One region of the Ensifer sp. 22460 genome, then DNA from elsewhere that is predicted to be linked to it. Evidence: riboswitches for the same ligand, from Rfam matches in the RefSeq annotation. Region 1 holds a riboswitch; each other region holds the start of a gene.
What was found. A riboswitch is a leader RNA that binds a small molecule or an ion and turns the genes downstream of it on or off. The one in region 1 is predicted to bind cobalamin.
Positions count from the first base shown of each region.

Region 2: another riboswitch for cobalamin. It lies ahead of bluB (5,6-dimethylbenzimidazole synthase); the one in region 1 lies ahead of nrdH (glutaredoxin-like protein NrdH).
Region 3: another riboswitch for cobalamin. It lies ahead of cobU (bifunctional adenosylcobinamide kinase/adenosylcobinamide-phosphate guanylyltransferase); the one in region 1 lies ahead of nrdH (glutaredoxin-like protein NrdH).

Region 1 is NZ_JBQENZ010000006.1:194,080-201,865, reverse strand. It holds gene ACTJKM_RS09855 (aspartate/glutamate racemase family protein) at 1-104, shown strand, start outside; gene ACTJKM_RS09850 (LysR substrate-binding domain-containing protein) at 62-1,006, opposite strand; gene ACTJKM_RS09845 (hypothetical protein) at 968-1,447, shown strand; cobalamin riboswitch at 1,737-1,961, shown strand; gene nrdH (glutaredoxin-like protein NrdH) at 2,258-2,479, shown strand; gene nrdI (class Ib ribonucleoside-diphosphate reductase assembly flavoprotein NrdI) at 2,492-2,908, shown strand; gene nrdE (class 1b ribonucleoside-diphosphate reductase subunit alpha) at 2,878-5,031, shown strand; gene nrdF (class 1b ribonucleoside-diphosphate reductase subunit beta) at 5,211-6,185, shown strand; gene ACTJKM_RS09820 (multidrug effflux MFS transporter) at 6,269-7,465, opposite strand; gene ACTJKM_RS09815 (TetR/AcrR family transcriptional regulator C-terminal domain-containing protein) at 7,673-7,786, shown strand, end outside.
Region 2 is NZ_JBQENZ010000008.1:31,883-39,668, reverse strand. It holds gene ACTJKM_RS11985 (NADP-dependent malic enzyme) at 1-204, shown strand, start outside; gene ACTJKM_RS11980 (helix-turn-helix transcriptional regulator) at 487-1,224, shown strand; gene ACTJKM_RS11975 (acyl-homoserine-lactone synthase) at 1,367-2,008, shown strand; gene ACTJKM_RS11970 (DUF2865 domain-containing protein) at 2,136-3,242, shown strand; gene bluB (5,6-dimethylbenzimidazole synthase) at 3,299-3,994, opposite strand; cobalamin riboswitch at 4,041-4,252, opposite strand; gene ACTJKM_RS11960 (SDR family oxidoreductase) at 4,394-5,206, opposite strand; gene ACTJKM_RS11955 (phytanoyl-CoA dioxygenase family protein) at 5,294-6,487, opposite strand; gene ACTJKM_RS11950 (LacI family DNA-binding transcriptional regulator) at 6,592-7,611, shown strand; gene ACTJKM_RS11945 (sensor domain-containing diguanylate cyclase) at 7,586-7,786, opposite strand, start outside.
Region 3 is NZ_JBQENZ010000022.1:101,064-108,849, forward strand. It holds gene ACTJKM_RS24725 (cobyric acid synthase) at 1-104, shown strand, start outside; gene ACTJKM_RS24730 (class I SAM-dependent methyltransferase) at 257-883, shown strand; gene ACTJKM_RS24735 (adenylate/guanylate cyclase domain-containing protein) at 924-3,155, opposite strand; cobalamin riboswitch at 3,399-3,620, shown strand; gene cobU (bifunctional adenosylcobinamide kinase/adenosylcobinamide-phosphate guanylyltransferase) at 3,983-4,507, shown strand; gene cobW (cobalamin biosynthesis protein CobW) at 4,511-5,575, shown strand; gene cobN (cobaltochelatase subunit CobN) at 5,677-7,786, shown strand, end outside.

The DNA of each region.
Region 1 (7,786 bases):
TCGTGTCACAGGGACTTATGACCAGCAAGCGCGGGGCCTATGCGTCGCCGCTCAGCAAGCCCTATTCAGGTTTCATGAGCGCGCTCGCTCCGACCCCGGCTTGAGGTGATGCCGACCTGGAATCGCCCACGACTGTCGCCAGCAGCGCATTCGATGCGTCGGCCTCGGCAATAATCCAATCGCGAAAAGCCTGGATCTTTTTCTGCCGCCTGCTGCTCTGCGGATAGACCAGCCAATAGGCGCGACCATCTCTTACCACATGGTCGAAGGGCCGGATGAGCCTGCCGCTCTTCAGTTCGTCCATCAGGAAGGTTGAAACGGCAATCGCGATGCCATGGTCGTTCAAAGTCGTCGTGACGTCCATCGCCTGGACGTCGAAGATCAGTTCGGTACCGTTGCTCGCCGGTGGCTCCACCCCGGTTTCGATCATCCATCGCCGCCACCAGCTGGCGTTGCCGAAGCGCCGTACACGCAGGACGTCCGAGGGATGCCTGAGCTGGTGCTTCTCCATGAAAGACGGCGTGCAGACCGGCATGTAATCGATAGGGAAAAGCGGGAACACGTCGTTGCCGGGCCAGTCGCCGTTGCCGCTGCGCACCACGAGATCGATGGCGTCACGCTTGAAGTCGATCAGCTCGGTCGACATGTGCACCCGGATGCTGATGTTCGGATGGGCCGTCTGGAACGAGGCGAGCCGCTGGCCGAGCCAGCTCGACACGACGGTCGGCAGCACGGAAATGTGCAGGTGGTGTTCGGTCTTGTCGGCAATCTCCGAGAAGGCCGCCCCGAGAAGGTCGATCGCTTCCGTCACCTTCGGCGCCAGCTGCCGCCCGGCCGCCGTCAGCCGAACCTCGCGCGGAAGACGAACGAAGAGCGGCGTGCCGATGCGCTCCTCCAACAGCCGGATCTGGTAGCTGACCGCCGCCTGCGTCATGCCGAGCTCGTCGGCGGCGCGGGTGAAGCTCAGATGTCTGGCGGCCGCTTCGAAGGCGCGCACGGCACTCATGGGAGGAATCTTGCTCATGGCCCTGACATAAGCATTCTTTATGCCAGCATGCGAGAAATCGCTTTGCGCGAAGCAGCAAAAATCCTCACTTTTTTCGCGAACACAACAGCAAAAACAAAGAGGATAGCAATGCTTAGCGCAGTGCGATCAACGATCCTTCATGCCCTGAACTGGGCCGGGAACGCGCTCAACCCGACCATCGACATCGATACGTTCAGCGAATTCCAGCTGAAGGATATCGGATTGACGCGGGATCACGAGACCGTCCGGGCGCACATCGGCGATATTGCCGATCCGTGGCATTGGCCGACGGACGGCAATCCGCGCAAGTCACCGCCCTCGTCGGAGCGGGATTGCGGCGACGCGCCGCAAATGGCAAGGGCTTCGCCTCGAGCCCAGCCCGGAGAAAACAAAGACGTAAGCATGTCGCTCTGCGATTGACGGAGCGCAGAGGCAAGAGACAGCGCAGTTGTCGTGATCTGCCACCTGCCAGCACGTGGACCGAATTCGGGAGAGATCCGGCGTGGCGTTTCTAAAAGCGACGTGCCGGAGCCTCTTCGCAAGTGATCGGCAACGGAGCGAGCGCCGGGCTCGAAGCCGAGAAGCTCTCCACCCACAGGTTTCGCCGCATCCCGTCGTTTACTCCTTGTTATCCACACGGCGAAAGAAATCACCTTCTCTCCCCGGCTTCAGGCACCTCGAACCTATTGACGCAGATTTGCGATGAACTACTATATCTAGTGTTCGAGGTTCTTTCGATTCGCAGGGATTGAGAGCTAAGACGGGAATACGGTGCGTCGGCGAGTTTTCGCCAGGCTATGCCGTAGCTGCCCCCGCAACTGTAGACGGCGAGCGACTGTCCGGAATTGGACCACTGAGGCATGAGGCCTCGGGAAGGTCGGGATGGAAGCTGAGACCCGTGAGCCAGGAGACCTGCCTCGAGCAACAAACGTCCACGGGCGGGGTGTCCGGAGGGGTTGAGTTGCGTGCGGCAGGATGAGCCTGCCTGATCGTCTCGACATCTCCCCGGCAGCCTTTCCAAAGCTTCGGGGTGAAGTCATGTCCGCGTCATTGAAATTCTATCGCTCGCCAATCAAGAGGCGCGGTTTCCCGCGCAACTGACGAAGAGGCATGCCCGGGCGTCGAGATCCGAGCGAGCCACAGCCATGACAGCCCTGCATTTCGCCGGATCGCGGTTGCGTGTCCGTGCACCTTCTCATGCTCTCATCCAGCCGACCAAACGAGGAAGAAATGAACGTTACCGTCTATAGCAAGCCCGCCTGCGTCCAATGCACCGCGACCTACCGGGCGCTCGATCGCCAGGGTGTCAACTACGAGGTCATTGATATCTCCATCGACCAGGACGCGCTCGAAACGGTCAAGGGCCTCGGTTACATGCAGCTTCCCGTCGTCGTCGCCGGCCCCGAACACTGGGCGGGTTTTCGCCCCGACAAGATCAGCGCGCTTTCCTAGAGGAGACAGGCGGTGGGCCTGATCGTCTATTTTTCCAGCCGCTCGGAAAACACCCATCGCTTCGTCGAAAAGCTCGGCCTTCGCGCAGCGCGTATTCCGCTCAAGGAAAGTAAGGCTTCGCTTACGGTTTCCGAGCCCTTCGTGTTGGTCGTGCCCACCTATTGCGGCGACGACGGCCGGGGTGCCGTGCCGAAACAGGTCATCCGCTTCCTCAACGATGCGGGCAACCGCTCTCACATCCGCGGCGTCATTGCTGCGGGCAACAGCAATTTCGGCGCGACCTACGGGATCGCCGGCGACGTCATCGCGGCCAAGTGCCGGGTGCCCTACCTCTACCGGTTCGAGCTGCTCGGAACCGAGGAGGACGTCGCCAATGTCAGAAACGGGATGGAACGATTTTGGACGTCTCAACACTCGAACGCCCCCTGAAGGCGACGGAACCGGCGCTCGACTATCATGCGCTGAACGCGATGCTGAACCTCTATGATGAAGAGGGACGGATCCAGCTCGACAAGGACCGGCTGGCGGCGAAGCAGTACTTCCTCCAGCACGTCAACCAGAACACCGTCTTCTTCCATAACCTCAGGGAGAAGCTCGATTATCTGGTGACCGAGGGCTACTATGAACAGCAGGTGCTGGATCAGTATTCCTTCAACTTCGTGCGCGATCTCTACGACCACGCTTATGGGAAGAAGTTCCGCTTCCCGACTTTCCTCGGCGCGTTCAAATACTACACGTCCTATACGCTGAAGACCTTTGACGGAAAGCGCTACCTGGAGCGCTACGAAGACCGCGTCTGTATGGTGGCGATGACGCTGGCGCGCGGCAACGAACAGCTTGCCCGCGATCTCGTCGACGAGATCATTTCCGGCCGTTTCCAGCCGGCGACGCCGACCTTCCTCAATGCCGGCAAAAAGCAACGCGGCGAGCTCGTCTCCTGCTTCTTGCTTAGGGTCGAGGACAATATGGAAAGCATCGGCCGCGCGATTAATTCCGCGTTGCAGCTCTCCAAGCGCGGCGGCGGCGTGGCGCTGTCGCTCACCAACATCAGAGAGATGGGCGCACCGATCAAGCAGATCGAAAACCAGTCCTCCGGCATCATCCCGGTGATGAAGCTCTTGGAAGACAGCTTCTCCTATGCCAACCAGCTTGGCGCCCGCCAGGGAGCAGGTGCTGTCTATCTCCACGCCCACCACCCGGATATCATGCGCTTCCTCGATACCAAGCGGGAAAATGCCGACGAGAAGATCCGTATCAAGACGCTGTCGCTCGGCGTCGTCATCCCGGACATCACCTTCGAGCTCGCCCGCAACAACGAGGACATGTATCTGTTCTCGCCCTATGACGTGGAGCGCGTCTACGGCGTGCCGCTGACCGAAATTTCGGTGACGGAGAAGTACCGCGAGATGGTCGAGGAAGCTCGTATCCGCAAGCGGAAGATCAAGGCGCGCGATTTCTTCCAGATCATTGCCGAAATCCAGTTCGAGAGCGGATACCCCTACATCATGTTCGAGGACACGGTGAACCGGGCGAACCCGATCGCCGGGCGCATCACCATGAGCAACCTCTGCTCGGAAATCCTGCAGGTGAGCGAGGCGAGCGAATTCAACGACGACCTCTCCTACGCAAAGATGGGCAAGGATATCTCTTGTAATCTCGGCTCGCTGAACATTGCCGCGGCGATGGACAGTCCGGATTTCGGCCAGACGATCGAGACCTCGATCCGCGCGCTCACCGCCGTCTCCGAAATGAGCCACATCTCTTCCGTGCCTTCGATCGAGAAGGGCAATGACGACAGCCACGCGATCGGCCTTGGCCAGATGAACCTGCACGGCTACCTCGCCCGCGAGCGCGTCTTCTACGGCTCCGAGGAAGGCATCGATTTCACCAACATCTATTTCTACACGGTGACCTATCACGCCATCCGCGCATCCAACCGGCTGGCGGTCGAGAAGGGCGTGACCTTCAAGGGCTTCGAGAACTCGAAATACGCGTCAGGCGAATATTTCGACAAATACACCGAAGCCGAATGGCTGCCGGCGACGGAGAAGGTGAAGGGCCTGTTCGAAGCGGCCGGCATCCGCATCCCGACGCAGGACGATTGGCTGGAACTGAAACAGGCGGTCACGCAAGGGGGCCTCTACAACCAGAACCTCCAGGCGGTGCCGCCGACGGGCTCGATCTCCTACATCAACCACTCGACCTCCTCTATCCACCCGATCGTCTCGAAGATCGAGATCCGCAAGGAAGGCAAGATTGGCCGCGTCTACTATCCGGCCGCCTTCATGACCAACGACAACCTCGAATATTACCAGGACGCCTACGAGATCGGGCCGGAGAAGATCATCGACACCTATGCGGCTGCGACCCAGCATGTCGATCAGGGCCTGTCGCTGACCCTGTTCTTCCGCGACACGGCGACGACGCGCGACATCAACCGCGCGCAAATCCACGCCTGGAAGAAGGGCATCAAGACCATCTACTACATCCGCCTTCGCCAGATGGCGCTTGAGGGCACGCAGGTCCAAGGCTGCGTTTCCTGCGCGTTGTAGCGCCGCGTTCCCATTAAGTGCCCCTCACCCTAACCCTCTCCCCGCCTGCGGGGAGAGGGTACCTGCCACACTGACGGCCCAGATTATGCGAGATGGCGCGGCATACACCTTCTCCCCGCAAGCGGGGAGAAGGTGCCGGCAGGCGGATGAGGGGCGTCCACGCCCGAGAGGACAACGAAATGAACATGCACACCAAGCCAGCAAACCGCATCCGCGCCATCAACTGGAACCGCATCGAGGACGACAAGGATCTGGAGGTCTGGAACCGGCTTACCGGCAATTTCTGGCTGCCGGAGAAGGTGCCGCTCTCCAACGACATCCCCTCCTGGGCGACCCTGAAGCCGGAGGAGCAGAAGCTCACCATCCGCGTCTTCACCGGCCTCACGCTGCTCGACACGATCCAGAACGGCGTCGGCGCTGTCAAGCTGATGGAGGATGCCATCACTCCGCACGAGGAGGCGGTGCTTTCCAACATCTCCTTCATGGAAGCGGTGCACGCGCGCTCCTATTCCTCGATCTTCTCGACGCTGTGCCCGACGCCCGATGTCGACGATGCGTACCGCTGGTCGGAGGAAAACGAGTTCCTGCAGAAGAAGTCGGCGCTGATCATGGAGCAGTATGCCTCCGCCGATCCGCTCAAGAAGAAGGTCGCCAGCGTCTTCCTCGAAAGTTTCCTGTTCTATTCCGGTTTCTATCTGCCGATGTACTGGTCGAGCCGCGCCAAGCTCACGAACACCGCCGATATGATCCGGCTGATCATCCGTGACGAGGCGGTGCACGGCTTCTATATCGGCTACAAGTTCCAGCGCGGCCTGGAGAGGCTGACCGAGGAACGCCGGCAGGAAATCAAGGACTTCGCCTTCGACCTGCTGCTCGAACTCTACGACAACGAGGCGAAATACACGGAAGCCCTTTATGACGGCGTCGGGCTTACCGAGGACGTGAAGAAGTTCCTGCACTACAACGCCAACAAGGCGCTGATGAACCTCGGCTACGAGGCGCTGTTCCCGGCTGAGGCCTGCAAGGTCAATCCGGCCATTCTCTCCGCGCTGTCGCCAAACGCCGACGAGAACCACGACTTCTTCTCCGGTTCCGGCTCCTCCTACGTCATCGGCAAGGCGGTCGCGACCGAAGACGAGGACTGGGATTTCTGAGGAACCCCAGGCACCTGCGGGAACATGAAGAACCGCCCGAGGACATGATGTCTTTGGGCGGCTCCGCGCATCAAAGGGGTTCGTTATTCCGCCGCGACCACCCGGCTGCGGCCGATCGTTGCCTGCGTCAGCAGGAAGGCGGCAAGCGCGCAAGCCGCGATGGCTCCGGCCATCGGCAGGGCGGTTCCGTCGAAGAAGAAGCTTGCGACAACCATCGCGACGGCGGCGGTGACGAAATGCAGCGTGCCCATCAGTGCCGATGCGGTGCCGGCGATTTCGCCGTGGTCCTCGAGGGCCAGCACCGCCGATGTCGGGATCACCAGGCCGAGCACACCGTAGCCGACGAACAGGAAGGCGGCCATGACGGGCAACTGGTTGAAGCCGAGGCTCATGACGATGAACATGCTGGTCATGGTGAGCGCAAAGGCGGCGACGGCGAGGTGCATCACCCGCACCAGGCCGAAACGCTCGCCAAGCCAGCCGGTCGCCTGCGACACCGCGAAGAACGAAACGGCATTCATCGAAAAGGCAATGCTGTATTGCGTTGGCGTCAGCCCGTAATGGTCGATCAGCACGAAGGGCGAGTTGGCGAGATAGACCAGGAACCCGGAGATCCCGAGCCCGCCGATGAAGGTGAGCGTCAGGAAGTTGCGATCTCTGAGCAGCAGGCGGTAGGCGGCGAGTGCGCTCCCCAGGCTGCTATCGGCGCGGTCCTTTTTGGGCCGGGTCTCCTGCAATTGCGTCGACAGCAGGATCAGCCCGATGAAGGCGGCGATCATCACCGCATAGAATACGCCGCGCCAGCCGTAGAACTGGATCACCGCGCTGCCGGCCAGTGGCGCCAGGATCGGCGAAATGCTGAAGACGAGCATCAAGAGCGACATCAGCCGCGCCGCCTGAACGCCGGTGTGCATGTCGCGGACGACGGCCCTTGGAATGACCATGCCGGCAGCGCCGCCAATGCCCTGCAAAAAGCGGAAGGCGATCAGGGTTTCGATGTCGGTTGCGAGCGCGCAGCCGACGCTGGCAACGGTGAAGAGGCCGATGCCGAGATAGAGCGGCGCCTTGCGTCCCCAGATATCGGAAAGCGGTCCGTAGAGGAGCTGCGAAATGGCAAAGGAAATGAAGAACGAGAGCAGACTGAGCTGCACGACGCCGGTTTCAGCAGCCAGGTCTTTGCCGATCGACGGCAAGGCAGGCAGATACATGTCGATTGCGAAGGGACCGATCGCCGAAATCAGACCGAGGACGATGGCCGTGCGAAGGAAGGACGCTGTCATGGCAATGATCTTTCAGAAATGGCGACAACGCTCCGGCACGAGGCCAGCATTGCTGCCGCCAGGATTGAAACTCGAAAGATGACGGTCGTGCCAGGATCGAACGTTTGGGAGACGCATCCTGCGCTGACTACTTAGTCCATTAATTTGGACACAGCTGTAAAATTAGACAGCATTGTCTAAATCGTCAATGGGCTCTATCTTCGCTCTATGAAAAAACATGACTTCGCCTCGCCGGACCCCCGCGTGCAAAAAGGACAGCTGGCGAAACGCGTCTCGATCCTGGAGGCGGCAGCCGAGGTGTTCTGCCGGGAGGGCTTTTCC
Region 2 (7,786 bases), on a different contig from region 1:
GAAGCCAACCTCCTGGTCTTCCCCAATCTCGATGCCGCCAACATCACGCTCGGCGTCGTCAAGACCATGACCGACAGCCTGCATGTCGGTCCGATCCTGCTGGGTTCGGCGCTTCCCGCGCACATCCTTTCGCCTTCGGTCACATCGCGCGGTGTCGTCAACATGGCGGCCCTCGCGGTCGTCGAAGCCAGCCATCCGGGCTGACATGATACCGCGGAGATCGCCTTCGATCTTCGCAGATATCAGGCGCCAGACCGGCGCCCCCAATGCCATATCCAGACGTCGCGCAATTGTTGAGCGCGACGCTCTATCGCCCGAGAATCACAGCGGAATCATCCTCTGCTGCCCGCTCGCGCGATCCGGTCGCAAGAACCGGCAATCGAAAATTGCAAAATTGGCATCACACACCAAACGGGTAAGTTTGCGCTGGACAAAAGGTGAACCTCTAACCATGCTGTGGCTTCGGACGAGATTCGGTGTTGTGGCATGACTGAGCAGCAGGCTGTCCTCGACATGCTGGAAATCCTGGAAGGCGGGGGCTGTGTCGAGCCCGCTCATTTCTTTACGCTGATGCGCCGCACGTTCCGCATTGCCCATCTCCTGTACCTCGAAGCCGAGCCCTATGCGGACGAGCTCAAGATCTGCCGCCTGCATCACACCTTCGGCGCCTATGCCGCCGAGATCTACCGTTCGCGCGGCCTTCACCGAATCGATCCGATCCTGAAGCTCGCGCTTGGCGGCGTGCGCCCGGTGGAATGGACGATGGCGCGACATCGGTTCCCGGAATGCGAGCCTTTGTTCCAGGCCGCGCAGGAAATCGGCATTTCCACCGAGGGCGTTGCCTTGCCGCTGCCATCGCCCGCAGGTCGGACGGCGCTGCTGGCAATCAACGTCAACATGCCGGCCGACGAATGGACGGCCTATCGGCGCCAACATCTGCGCGATTTCCAGCTCGCCGCGAATCTCTTCCATGCGGCCATGCTGGAACATGGCGCAATGGCCGGCGGCCTTTCGGCGCGTGACATGCGCCTCACCGGTCGCGAAACCGAGGTTTTGACCTGGGCCGCCGCCGGCAAGAGCTATTGGGAAATCGCCACTATCCTCGGCATTTCCGAACGCACCGTGCGCTTCTTCATGACCAATGCGAGGCGCAAGCTGAATGTCGTCTCCAACACGCAAGCCGTCGCCCAAGCCGTCCGCCATGCACTGATCCCCACCGTTTGACGCAGCTCGCGCCAAGGCCCTCCCAAAACCCCTCGAAATCTAGTGGGAAATATCGCTGATTTAAACTGTCACTACCGACAGTTACGCGACCGCCGCCAGCCTGACAGCATCCGCCCATCCCAAGACAAGGATGGAGAAAAAGATGATCAGGATCCTGAACGGAAAGACCCGAGCACAGCACCCGCGGGCCGTCGACGACATGTTCCGGCTGCGCAAGCGGGTCTTCCACGATTTCCTGAAATGGGACGTTCAGACGGACGGCGCATGGGAAATCGACAACTACGACACGGCGAACCCGCTCTATGTGCTGTCCTACGCTCCCGACGGCCGGCTGCGTGGCTCGCTGAGGCTGCTGCCGACGCTCGGTCCCAACATGCTGGACGATACCTTCCCGATCCTGCTCGGCGACAATCCGGAAATCCGCAGCGCCTCGGTGTGGGAATCGAGCCGCTTCTGCATTGAGCCTGAGATTTCGCAGGACCGCGCCTCCAATCAGGTGACGATCGCCGCCGCCGAGTTGATGTGCGGTGTCGGCGAACTCGGTCTCGCCTCCGGCATCAGCCACATCGTCACGGTCACCGACGTGTTCCTGGAGCGCATGTTCCGCCGCATGGGATGCCCGGGCGAGCGCATTGCCGAACCCCATCGCATCGGCTCGGTCTTCGCCGTTGCCGTCGCCTGGGAAGTGACTAACGACCTGCTTCAGCGCATGAAGGCCATTGCCGCCATCGAAGGCACCGTTCTCGAACGCCCGATGTCGCTCGAAACCGCCCGCGCCGCTTGAATGCCATCGCCGGCCGGAGCCGTTAACGCAAACCGCCGCTTGTCGTTGCACGATCACCGACAAGCTCTATGATGGAGGTGAAACAGGAATTGCCGCTGGCAGCCGCCCATATCAGAAGGCCGGCATCATGCGGCAGCAGGAAGAGACTTCGCCCGTGTTCCCGCGCTTGAAACACGTCGCTGTGGTGCTTGTGCCGCTGGCCCTGGTCGGTGCCGATCCTTCGCTGGCATCGACCGTGTGCGACCGGCTGAATACCCGGCTTGCGCAACTGCCCGACATGGTCGCCACCACTGCGGATGCCCGGGACTATGCCAGCGCCATCTCACGACAGAATATCGAGCTGCGCCGGGCGAAGAACGACCGCCGCCGCGCGGGCTGCGGTGGCGGCAGCGTTGTCGTCTTCGATGGCGGCGACCCCGACAGCTGCGGGGAGCTCGACAGCCTCATCGCCGAGATGGAAGACAATCTGCGCATGCTGAAGTCGGAGCGCGAGCAGATCGTCGCCGGCGGCAGCGAAGACAGTCGCCGCCGCATCCTTGCCGCGCTTGAAATCAACGGCTGCTACGGCGACAGCGAAGAATTCGCGAGCGTCGAGCCCGAAGAGCCCGAAACGCACCGCAACATCATTGCCGACCTGCCACCTGACGACGCCTACGGGCCGATGCTCGGGCATGGCGAAGACGGCTATGCGCCGCAGGATGGCTACTATCGCGGAACACTCAGGACCATGTGCGTGCGCACCTGCGACGGCGCTTTCTTCCCGATCTCCTCGGATGCGACGCCGGCCGACTTCCCGCGGGACGAACAGGCCTGCTGGGCGCGCTGTCCTGGCGCCGAAACCGAACTCTACTTCCACGATATCAACACGGAAGAGAGCGAACAGATGGTCTCGGCCGTGACCGGGTTACCCTATACCGAAATGCCCAATGCGTTCGCCTATCGCACACGCGGCATCAGCAAGCCCGGCATGTGCGGCTGCCAGATACCGCAGACTGCCGCAACCTCACCGAAAACGACCGGCACCAAGATCGGCGACGATCAGTCATCCATCGTCGTGATCGAAACCAAGAAGCCGGCGGATACCACGACCGCCACGGCGCCGGCCGAGGAGAGGCCTTACGACCCGTCCAAGAGCAAGGTGCGCGTCGTCGGTCCGACCTTCCTGCCGCAGGAAGAAACCTCGATCGACCTGAAGCACCCGAAGGGACCGGCCTATCAACCGGTCCAGAACTGAACCCGGCGCCGCCTTAAAGCGCGTCGCGATCGCTGCGCACTTTTGCGCGACGGGCTTTAGGAACTCTCGCTGCAGTTCCCCCAGCCTTCCTCAAACACCAGTTCTTCCAGCGGCAGGCGTTGCCGCCATCCCTTCACCGCCAGTTCGGGCTGCTGGTAAAGGCGATCGACATAACCGAGGCAGAGCCAGGCGACGATCTCGATATGATCGGGAATGCCGAGGATCGCCTTGATCTCCGCCTCGTGAAAGATACTGACCCAGCCGACGCCAACGCCTTCGGCTCGCGCCGCAAGCCACAGGTTCTGCACGGCACAGACCGTCGAATAGACATCCATCTGCGGATTGTGCGTCCGCCCGAGAACGACGGCGCCGCCGCGTGTGCGGTCGCAGGTGACGCAGATGCTGAGCGGTGCCTTGCGAATGCCTTCAAGCTTCAGCGAGCGGTATTTGGCCTGCTGCTCTGCCTCGAACATCAAGGCGGCCTCATCATTGGCGCGGTGAAACGCCTGCCAGACGCGCTCGCGCGTTTCTGCCCCCCGCACCAGTACGAAATTCCAGGGCTGCATGAAGCCAACCGACGGCGCGCTGTGCGCCGCGGCAAGCAGGCGTTTCACCAGATCGTCGGGAAGAGGCTCGGCCAAGAATTCGTCGCGCACGTCGCGGCGTGTTTCGATGGCGCGGTAGACGGCCTCCCGCTCGTCCGGCGAAAAGGCACCGGCAGCCGCAAGGCCGCCCTTCTGTTCAGTCAGCATCGTTCGATCCCCAACAATGCGAAAACCTCCCGCCGTCCGCGCGGGGTTCGGTCTATCTCGCCAGGCCGGTCTTCTGACTTCGGTTCAACCGGTCGCCTCACCTTCCCAGATCGATTGAAGATCCAGTGGCAAAGCCTTGAATCAATTCAAGGCACTTCTAGAGGCGACCGTCCCCGTCACAGCGTTGGGCACGTTCCGGAATGACACCGGATTCCCGATTCTCCCGCTCGCGCGGGCACCTGACGGCGTCATAAGGGCACAGCCGCCAAGGAAAGACAAGCGCCCGTCAGAGCGGGATGAGGAAAAGTGCGCGCGGTTTTCCGCCCGCATTCCGCTCTAACTTTTGAGGATCGATCACGTTTATGATTTTGGGTCGATCCGACCCAAAATCATCGTGATCTAGAGCGGCGCCACCGGATGCGGCGAACCGTCATAGCCGCCCCAGACCGACTGGTCGAAGCAGATCACCGATCCGGTCATCAGCCCGGATTCCGCGGAAGACAGATAGGCGCAGGCGCGCGCCACCTCCGCCGGATCGACGAGCCTGCCGAAGGGTTGGCTGGCGGCCGCCTTTTCGAGCCAATCCGCGGCAGCGCCGTGAAATTCGCGCTGGATGCGGTCCTCGCCTTCGGAAGCCATCCAGCCGATATTCAGGCCGTTGACGCGGATGCGGTTGCGCAGAAGCGCATAGGCAGTGTTCTTGGTCAGCGTCTCCAGAGCGCCTTTCGACGAGCAATAGGCCGCAATGAAGGGCTGCCCGGCCATTGCCGACATCGAGCCGATATTGACGATGGTGCCTTCCGTTTGCTCACGCCGCATCACCTTCACCGTCTCCTGCATCAGGAAAAACGGCGCCCGCACGTTGATGGCGAACATGCGGTCGAACAGTTCCGGTGTCGTGTCGAGGATCGTGCCGCGATCGGTGATAGCGGCGGCATTGACCAGCGCATCGACCCGGCCGAACTCCGCATCGCAGGCGGCAACGACCTTGCGCGCGTCGTCAACCTTTTCAAGATCGGCCTCGACATAGACCACTTTCGCGCCGCTGGCCTTGCCGATTTCTTCGGCCTTCGCCTTTCCCTTTGCGGCGTTGCGCCCACAAATGACGATGCCTGCCGCACCGCGTTCGGCGAATAGGCCGGCGATCGTTGCGCCCAGCCCTTGCGTGCCGCCGGTGACGATGGCGATCTTGCCTTCCATTTGTCCGCTCATTGAAATTCCTCCCTCGGATGATCGTGTAAAACAGGTGCGGCCCCGGGCGAAACGCTCCGGGAGCCTGTCGGATGTGCTGTCGGACCGTCAGCTCAGCTTGCGCTTCGCCTGCGCGTCGAGTGCGGCCTGAAAATCCTGCTCGCTCGTTCCTGCGGTCAGTGCCTCGCGCATCAACTGCGCCTGGGTCTTCGGCGCCAGCCCGCCAAGCGGCGGGTCGCGGTCGAGATTGGTTGGGAAGGAATAGCCCTCGGAGCAGGACGCGATGGCATTGGCCGCTTCCGCATCGGTCAGCTTGCCCTTCGCCAGCAACGCCTTCAAGGCCGGGTAGAGCGTCGCGCTCATCGTCAGCCGATCGACCGTTTCCATCGCCCGGCCAAAGGCCGAGGACACCTGCAGCAGGTTCGCCACGCGGCGGATGTCGGTGGAGCGGTTGTTGCCGGCGGCGTGGAAGAGCGCCGGATTGAAGAAGACGACATCGCCCTTTTCGAGCGGGAGCTGGACATGGTGCTCGTCGAAATAGGCCCGGAACTCCGGCCGATTGAGCGCCAGATAACCCGGCACATAGGTCTGGCTATAGGGCAGGAACAGCGTCGGCCCGCTTTCAAGCGGCATGTCGCAATGGGCGACCGCCCCTTGCAGGGTCAGCACCGGCGAAAGCTTGTGAACATGCGCCGGATAGCGCTCGATCACCGCGGCGGTCTGGAAGCCGAGATGGTAGTCCCGGTGCGCCGATTGTGCCGCGCCGCCCGGATTGACGCGGTTCACCTGCGCCGTCATCTGGTAATTCGGCCCGAGCCAAGCTTCGCTGACAAGCGCGATGATGGCATTGCCATAATAGGCTGCAAAATTTTCCGGCGCCTTCAGGCAGTGCTTTTCCAGCGAGTTCCAGATGCGATCATTGGCGCCGGGCTTGGCAAAATGATCGCCGCCGCCGCTGCTGGTGCGATGCTGTTCCTCGATGATCTCGTCGAAGACGGTGCTCGCGACATCCACCGCGGTGGTATCGGCAAAGGCGCGCTTGAAGACCGCCACACCCGGGCCGGTCGCCAGCGCCTCACAGATTTCGGCAAGCACCGCCCGCCGCGCCTCGGCATTGCCGCAGGCTGCAATCAGCTCGGCGCTGTTGTAGATCAACACGTTCTGGTCGCAGCTTGAAGCATAGGGATAGTCGGCCAGGTTGGTTCGGCGCTCGACCTCCGCGCGGAACGCCTCGATATCGCAGGCCGCTTCGGTGAGCCAGACACGCTCGATCCGCTGCCTCGCACTGTTGTCGGTCTTCATCCCGTTTCCTCCTCCGGAACATCTTGATGGACACGACTATAGGCGGCGGCAAAACATGATATAGAGCAAGAATCCATCAAAAATCCATCAGGAGAGCAGCGGCGGTGGCCCATCCCTTTCTGGTCAAGGACATCGCCTTTCAGGCCGGTCTCAGCACCGCGACGGTCGATCGCGTGCTCAACGAGCGCCCGGGTGTCCGCCGCCAGACCATCGCCAGGGTTCGCGCGGCCATCGAGGAGCTGGAAAAGCAGCAGGCGGGGCTCGACATTCAGGGCCGCAAGTTCGCGATCGATATCGTCATGGAGGCGCCGGAGCGCTTTACGGATGCGGTACGGCGGGCCTTCGAAAGCGAAGCCATGACGCTGGCGCCGACGATCTTTCGCTGCCGTTTTCACTTCGCCGAGACCATGCGCCCGCAGGACATCGTGCAACTGCTCGACCGCATACGCCTGCGCGGAACCGACGGGCTGGTATTGAAGGCGCCGGATGTGCCCGAGATCGTTGGCGCCGTCGCACGCTTCGAGACAGGCGGCATTCCCGTCGTGACGCTGGTGACCGACCTTCCCAACTCCCAGCGCACCGCCTATGCGGGCGCCGACAACCGGGCGGCCGGAGAAACGGCTGCCTATCTGATTGGCGAACGCTTTGCAGGTGCCGCGGCCACGGTCCTCGTGACGCTATCCAGCGGCCGCTTCCGCGGTGAGGAAGAGCGCGAAATCGGCTTTCGCCGAGTGTTGCGTCAGCACTATCCGACAATCAGGATCGTCGAGATCAGCGAGGGGCATGGTCGCGATAGCGAAACCGGCGCGCTGGCGGACGCAGCGCTCGCCGCCAACCGCGACATCAATGCCGCCTATTCGATCGGCGGCGGCAACCGCTCGGTGCTCGCGGCCTTCGATCGTCTCAACCGTGACTGCGCGCTCTACATCGCCCATGATCTCGACGATGACAATCTGGCGCTGCTGCGCGCGCGGCGCATTCATTTCGTCCTGCATCACGACCTGAAGACCGACGCGCGCACGGCCTTCCGCACGATCATGCTTTACGGCCGCGTGCCGTCCGCCGCAGTCGGCCCTCAGCTTTCTGCCGTGGTGGTCATCACGCCCTATAACGTACCGGAGTAGAAAAATCGCCCGGGCCGCTTGGCCCGGCGGTTGGCTGCTCGCCGGAGGTATCGTCCGGCAGCACCGTATCGTCAGCGGTCTCGACGCGGTTACGGCCACGTCGCTTGGCAAGATAGAGCGCCTCATCTGCCGCCAGCAGCAAGGCACGCGCGGTCAAACCATGGCGCGGCGCGAA
Region 3 (7,786 bases), on a different contig from region 1:
CGAGCAACTACCGCCAGTCGGTGGACGCGGCGCTTGACGATGTCGCCGGCGAGCTGGAGGCGGTACTCGACCGGCGCTGGCTGGACGGGCTGCTTGGCAGATAGCCGAAGAAGGGGGCGTCAGCGGAGATCGTCGGGATCCGGGCGACAGAAGGGACCAGCCTCAAACCCCAGCATCTTCCACCGTTCCGCTGTAGAATTCACTGGGAAGAAAGGAGCGCTCAACTACGGCCGCGCGCTCGGAGACAGGTGTTGCAATGCAGGACGAAACCAGACGAGCCCATTGGGACAAAGCCTATCAATCGAAAGGCGAAGCGGGGGTCAGCTGGTTCGAAGATGCGCCCGCCGTTTCGCTCGATCTCATCCGCAGGCACGTGACGATCGCCACCGCGTCGCTGATCGATGTCGGCGGCGGCGCCTCGCGGCTGGTGGATGCGCTGCTCGACGAGGGCATGAAATCAGTTACGGTGCTCGATCTGTCGCCGGCGGCGCTCGATGCCGCCAGGGCAAGGCTCGGGCTGCGGGCCGACGCGGTCCACTGGGTTGCGGCCGATGTGACCGCGTGGCGGCCGGATCGGACCTACGACATCTGGCACGACCGCGCCGCCTTTCATTTCCTGACCGATCCGGACGACCGGGCTGCCTATATCGAGCGCCTGACGGCGGCCGTCGCGCCTGGCGGGTACGCGGTTATCGCCACCTTCGCGCCCGATGGTCCGGAGCGCTGCAGTGGCCTACCGGTGGTGCGCTACGATCCGGCGGCACTCGCCGAAGTGATCGGACCGTCCTTCCGGCTTGTCGAGCATGTCAAGCACCAGCACACGACCCCGTGGAATTCGACCCAGGCCTTCCAGTTCAGCGTGCTGCAGCGGGTGACGCACTAGGGCCGCAACCGGTTTGGCGCCTGCGTCGCTTCTGCCATGGCTAGCGCACCTGCGAGAAGGTGAAGGCTCTGTCGCCATGGTACCAGATGAACTCGTTTTCCCGGGCGCTCAGTCCTCCGGGGTTCCGCGAGACCACCCCACAAAGGTTCGTCGTTTTCAGCCACAGGAAACAAACCTCGTCCTTCTCGAACCGGACCTCGACGTTGCTCATCCTGCCGGCGCCGAGCGAAGCCCAGTCTCCCGTCAAGGTGGCGATGCCCTCGGGCGAAACGACAGCTTCTTGTTCCTCGCCCGAATCCAGCATGCGTCCACGCAACCGGTGCCCGAAGAACAACGAACGGAGCTCATCGGCTGGCAGCCTGTCGCGAATGCTGACGTCGGTGTTCATCAGGGTCTCAGGCACGCCCGCCAGACGCAGTCCCTGATAGAGCTTCTCGCTGGCATGCGGCTGCGCCAGGTCCAGCGGCGGGCGCTCTGAAATGCAGACGGGCGTTCCGCCACGGCTGATGCGAAGCGCGTCGTAGCGGGCGACTGCCGCCTCAGCCTCCGCGCGGTGACCGAGATGTCCGGCGGCAGAGGCAAGGAGAAGGAAAGGACCGTCATCCTGGGGGTTGAGTGCGATACTGCTTTTCGCCGCTGCCGCTGCCGCTTCGAAATCCTCCAGGCTGAACTGCGTCAGGCCGAGGACGTACAGGAAGAAGGACGGGGAGTGCGGATCGAGGCGGATCGCCGTGCGGATATAGGGCAGGGCCTCCGCCGGCCGGCCGGCGGATGTCAGCACGAAGGCCGTCAATGCGTAGCTCCAGGAGTCGCCGGGTTCCAGCGCGATCGCTTCCTTAAGGTCTGCGAGCGCGTCGGCATGCCGCCAATCCGCTTCGGCAAGGAGGGCCGCTGCCTGATAGGTGAGTGCCGTCTTATGTTTCTGCGCCATCCGCAGAAACTGCCGCGCCTTGGCTCGCGCCTCGAAGCGCGTGATGCCCAGCTGATAGTGCCAGCGCCACAGATAAATGCGCGCATAGACCATGGCTGCGGCGGCATAGGCACGTCCATAGGCGGGATCGAGCGCAATCGCCTGGTCGAAGTAGGGCAGTGCCTTCGCGAAGTCTTCGGGCGTGGTGCGCCGGTGATGCTCCCAGCCGCGCAGGAACGCATCAAAGGCCGCCGGCACGGCCGTTTCCTTGCGCCCGAAGGCCATCTGCTGGTCAGGGTCCAGCCGCAACGCAAGCGCTTCGGCAATGCCGCGCATCACTTCGTCCTGCAGCGCAAAGGCGTCGGTGAGCGATCCGTCGAACTTTCCGGCCCAGACGTGTCCGCCATCAAGGGAATCTATGAGCTGAGCATTGATGCGAAGCTGCTCTCCGGCACGCTGGACGCTGCCTTCAAGCACATATCGGACACCGAGCTCTTCCGACACCTGCCTGGCTGTCACCGACTTGCCCTTGTAGGTGAACGTCGAGTTGCGCGCGATGACGAACAGGCCGGAGATCTGGGCCAGTTCGGTGATAAGGCCGTCGGTCATGCCATTGGCGAAAAATTCCTGCTTGGGGTCATCGCTGACATTGGCAAACGGAAGCACGGCGATCGAGGGCTTGTCTGCCTGGCTGAAGTCCACGGCCTGAGCCGGTCGGATGTCGGCAGGCGGCTGCCACGGGCGCCACCAGGCGGCACCGACGGCGGCTGCGAATGCCAGGGCAGATGCCGCGGCCAGCGCGACCCAGCGTCTTCCACGGTGTGCTTTGGCCTTCGGCTTGCCGGCGTGGGCTTCGTCCAGCCAGAGACGGTAGGTCCGAACCGGTTTTTCGACGTGTTTCAGGCGTTGCTCGCCGAGAAAGACGAAACCGACGTCGAGGTGCTTCTCGACCTGGTCATAGGCGGTGCCGGAGATGACGATGCCGCCCGGTTCGGCCAGGCTCTGCAGGCGCTCGGCGATGATGACGCCATCGCCGTGAATGTCGTCGCCCTCGACGATCACGTCGCCAAGATTGATGCCGATGCGAAATTGCAGCCGCCCCGCGTCCACGCCGCGACTTTCAGATTTGGCGCGCTGCACCTCGACCGCACATCGGACCGCCTCGACGACGCTGTGGAACTCGACCAGCAGGCCGTCGCCCATGGTCTTGATCAACCGGCCGCGATGCGTCTCGATGCTTTGTTCGAATAGTTCGTGCAGGTCGGCCTGAAAGCGGGCGCAGGTACCCTCCTCGTCGGCCTGGGTAAGCAGCCCATAGCCGCAAACGTCGGCAATCATCACGGCGGCGAGCCTGCGTTCCATGTGCCTACCGGATAAACGAAGCCCCTCGGGTCGGTTGCGGGATGGTTCAGCGACCTTTGCGCGTCCATAGGACGCGCGGCGCTGCAGTTTAACGCAACATCTGTAATTGCTAAAATATGTTCGTTCGCGATCTGCCATTCGCCTAATGTCCGGTGCGGCTTCGCGCTCGACAAATCGTCGCGCGACGCAAGTCGGCCGGGGAGGTGTCGCAAGCGTCGATTGACTTTGCGGCGCCCGCTTCCTAATCATCGGATGTTGGATGGTTCCCCCTTGTCGTGGCGATCGGGGGGAATAATTGGGAATGTGACGGATGGACCCAAATCGGGCATCCTTATCGCAGCCGACCCCGCGACTGTAGAACGGTCAGGGTTCGCCATCGGGTTCAGAATCGGGCTGTCAGCCGATTGCATGGGGCAATCGAAGCAGGTCGGGATCGAGCCGGAAAAGCCACTGGCGTGGCATCGTGATCAGCCGGGTTGGACGCCTCTTCTTCTACGAATCGTCCGCCTTTCACGAAGCCGCCCACAGCGCCGCGCGTCGGAGACGACGCGCAAAGGTTCGCTGTGGCACCGGAAAGCGCCGGGAAGGTGAGGCGGGCCGCTCGGGTCCTGACATCGGAACCTCGTCCATTCTGAGCGAGGCGATGTGGGGCCTCGTGACGCCGTGAGCCAGGAGACCTGCCACCCGACATGGGCATTCCGCCCGAGGAGACGTGTCGTCTCCAACGCCATCACGGAGGTTGTTTTGGCTCTCAGATACTTTCCCGAACGCGCCGCCGGCGCGTCGAACGGCTGTTGCCATCTGCCGCTGACCTTGGCGCGGTCGCGATGAGCAATCCCAGCGCCGGACCCGTTCTGGTCCTCGGCGGCGCCCGTTCCGGCAAATCCAGCTTTTCCGAGAAGCTCGTCGAAGCGTCCGGTCTCACCAAACATTATGTCGCCACCGGCCGCGCCTGGGACGACGAAATGCGCGCGCGCATCGACCATCACAAGATGCGCCGCGGCGAAGGCTGGACGACGCATGAGGAGCCGGTCGATCTCGTCGGCATCCTCAGTCGCATCGATAATCCCGATCACGTCGTGCTGATCGACTGCCTGACGCTGTGGGTCACCAATCTCATGCTCGAGGAGCGCGACATCGAGGCGGAGTTCGCAGCGCTCGCCGCCTACCTGCCGCAGGCGCAGGCGCGCCTCGTTTTCGTTTCCAACGAGGTCGGCCTCGGCATTGTGCCCGAGAACCGCATGGCGCGCGAGTTTCGCGACCATGCCGGCCGGCTTCACCAGATCGTTGCGGAGAAATCCGCTGAAGTTTACTTTGTCGCGGCCGGTTTGCCGCTGAAAATGAAGGGTTGAATAATGACCACTGCGAGAACCAGCCACGGCAAGATCCCGGCGACTGTCATCACCGGCTTCCTCGGCGCCGGCAAGACGACGATGATCCGCAATCTGTTGCAGAACGCCGACGGCAAGCGCATCGCGCTGATCATCAACGAGTTCGGCGATCTCGGCGTCGACGGCGACGTCTTGAAGGGCTGCGGTGCGGAGGCCTGCAGCGAGGACGACATCATCGAACTTACCAATGGCTGCATCTGCTGCACCGTGGCCGATGATTTCATCCCGACCATGACCAAGCTGCTCGAGCGCGAAAACCGCCCGGATCATATCATCATCGAGACCTCGGGCCTGGCTTTGCCGCAGCCGCTGATCGCCGCCTTCAACTGGCCGGATATCCGCAGTGAAGTCACCGTCGATGGCGTCGTCACCGTGGTCGACAGCGCTGCCGTTGCCGCCGGCCGCTTTGCCGATGACCATGACAAGGTCGATGCGCTGCGCGTCGAGGACGACAATCTCGACCATGAAAGCCCGATCGAGGAACTGTTCGAGGATCAGTTGACCGCTGCCGACCTGATCGTGCTCAACAAGACCGATCTGATCGACGCGTCCGGCCTCAAGGCGGTACGCGACGAGGTTTCCTCGCGCACCAGCCGCAAGCCGACCATGATCGAGGCGAAGAACGGCGAGGTGGCCGCCGCCATCCTGCTTGGCCTCGGCGTCGGCACCGAAAGCGATATCGCCAACCGCAAGTCGCATCACGAGATGGAGCATGAGGCGGGCGAGGAGCACGACCATGACGAGTTCGACAGCTTTGTCGTCGAGCTCGGCGCCATCGCCGATCCGGCCGCCTTCATCGATCGCCTCAAGGGCGTGATATCAGAGCACGACGTGCTGCGTCTCAAGGGTTTTGCCGATGTGCCTGGCAAGCCGATGCGCCTGCTGATCCAGGCGGTCGGTGCCCGCATCGACCAGTATTACGATCGCGCCTGGGCGGCCGGCGAAAAGCGCGGCACGCGTCTCGTCGTCATCGGCCTGCACGACATGGACGAGGCGGCGGTTCGCGCTGCGATTGCTGCGCTCGTCTGATCGTTCATTGAATGAAATGATCTAACGCATTGAAATAACGCAATTCCGGACGGAAGCCGCTTCACGCGTTTCCGTTCGGAATTGCCCGAACGGACAAGACCATGCATCTGCTTCTCGCCCAGAAAGGAACGATCGCCGACGGCAACGAGGCGATCGACCTTGGGCAAACGCCGGCCGACATCCTGTTCCTGTCTGCCGCCGACACCGAGCTCTCCTCGATCGCCGCCGCCCACGGCCGGCGTGACGGTGGCCTGAGCCTGCGCATTGCGAGCCTGATGAACCTGATGCATCCGATGTCGGTCGACACCTATGTCGAGCGCACGGCGCGTCATGCGAGGCTGATCGTCGTCCGGCCGCTCGGTGGCGCCAGCTATTTCCGCTATCTGCTCGAAGCCTTGCATGCGGCCGCCGTCACCCACCGTTTCCAGATCGCGGTGCTGCCGGGCGACGACAAGCCGGACCCGGGCCTTGAACCGTTTTCTACGGTTGAGGCCGATGACCGCCAGCGGCTCTGGGCCTATTTCAACGAGGGCGGCGCCGACAATGCCGGCCTGTTCCTCGACTATGCCGAGGCGCTGGTTTCAGGCGCCGAGAAACCGCAGCCGGCCAAGCCTTTGCTGAAAGCCGGCATCTGGTGGCCGGGGCGGGGCGTGATCGGGGTTTCGGATTGGTTGAGTGTTGTGGGGGCTGGAGCCCCCGCATGCGCAAATCCCACCATCGCCATCTGCTTCTACCGCGCCCTCGTCCAGAGCGGCGAGACGCGGCCGGTCGAAGCGCTGATCGATGCGCTGAAGGTGCAAGGGGTTCGGGCACTGCCGGTCTTCGTCTCCAGCCTCAAGGATGCGGTCTCCGTCGGCACGCTGCAATCGATCTTTTCCGAAGCCCCACCCGACGTGGTGATGAATGCCACCGGCTTTGCCGTTTCTTCGCCCGGCGCCGATCGTCAGCCGACGGTGCTGGAATCAACCGGCGCGCCGGTGCTGCAGGTGATCTTCTCCGGCTCATCACGGCAGCAATGGGAGACATCGCCGCAGGGGCTGATGGCGCGCGATCTGGCGATGAACGTGGCGCTACCGGAGGTCGATGGCCGCATCCTTGCGCGCGCCGTCTCGTTCAAGGCGGCGTCGATCTACGATGCGAAAGTCGAGGCTAACATTGTCGGGCATGAGCCGCTCGAAGATCGGGTGCGTTTTGCCGCCAGCCTTGCCGTCAACTGGGCGAAGTTGCGTCGCACCGAACCCGCCGACCGGCGGATCGCCATCGTCATGGCCAATTATCCGAACCGCGACGGGCGCCTCGGCAATGGCGTCGGTCTCGACACACCGGCCGGCACCGTCGAAGTGCTGCGTGCCATGACGGCAGAAGGCTATGCGGTGGGCGACGTCCCGGAGGATGGCGACGCGCTGATGCGTTACCTGATGGCCGGGCCGACCAATGCGGCAGGCCGTGATCGTGAAATTAGAGAAACAATTTCGCTCAGCGATTACAACGCCTTCTTCGATTCGCTTCCGAAACAGATTCAGGATGAAGTTGGCGGCCGTTGGGGCGCGCCCGAGGCCGATCCGTTCTTCCTCGACGGCGCCTTCGCGCTGCCGCTCGCCCGCTTCGGCGATGTCATCGTCGGCATCCAGCCGGCGCGCGGCTACAACATCGATCCGAAGGAAAGCTACCACTCGCCGGACCTGGTGCCGCCGCATGGCTATCTCGCCTTCTATGCCTTCCTGCGCCATCAGTTCGGCGCGCAGGCGATCGTGCATATGGGCAAACACGGCAATCTCGAATGGCTGCCGGGCAAGGCGCTGGCGCTGTCTGAGACGTGTTACCCCGAGGCGATCTTCGGGCCGCTGCCGCATATCTATCCGTTCATCGTCAACGATCCGGGCGAAGGCACGCAGGCCAAGCGCCGCACCAGCGCCGTCATCATCGACCACCTGACGCCACCGCTCACGCGCGCTGAATCCTACGGGCCGCTCAAGGACCTCGAGGCGCTGGTCGACGAATATTACGACGCCGCCGGCGGCGACCCGCGACGGCTGCGGCTCTTGAGCCGCCAGATCCTCGACCTCGTGCGCGACATCGGCCTCGACAGCGATGCCGGTATCGACAAGGGCGACAGCGACGACAAGGCGCTGGAAAAGCTCGACGCCTATCTCTGCGACCTCAAGGAAATGCAGATCCGCGACGGCCTGCACATCTTCGGCGTGGCGCCGG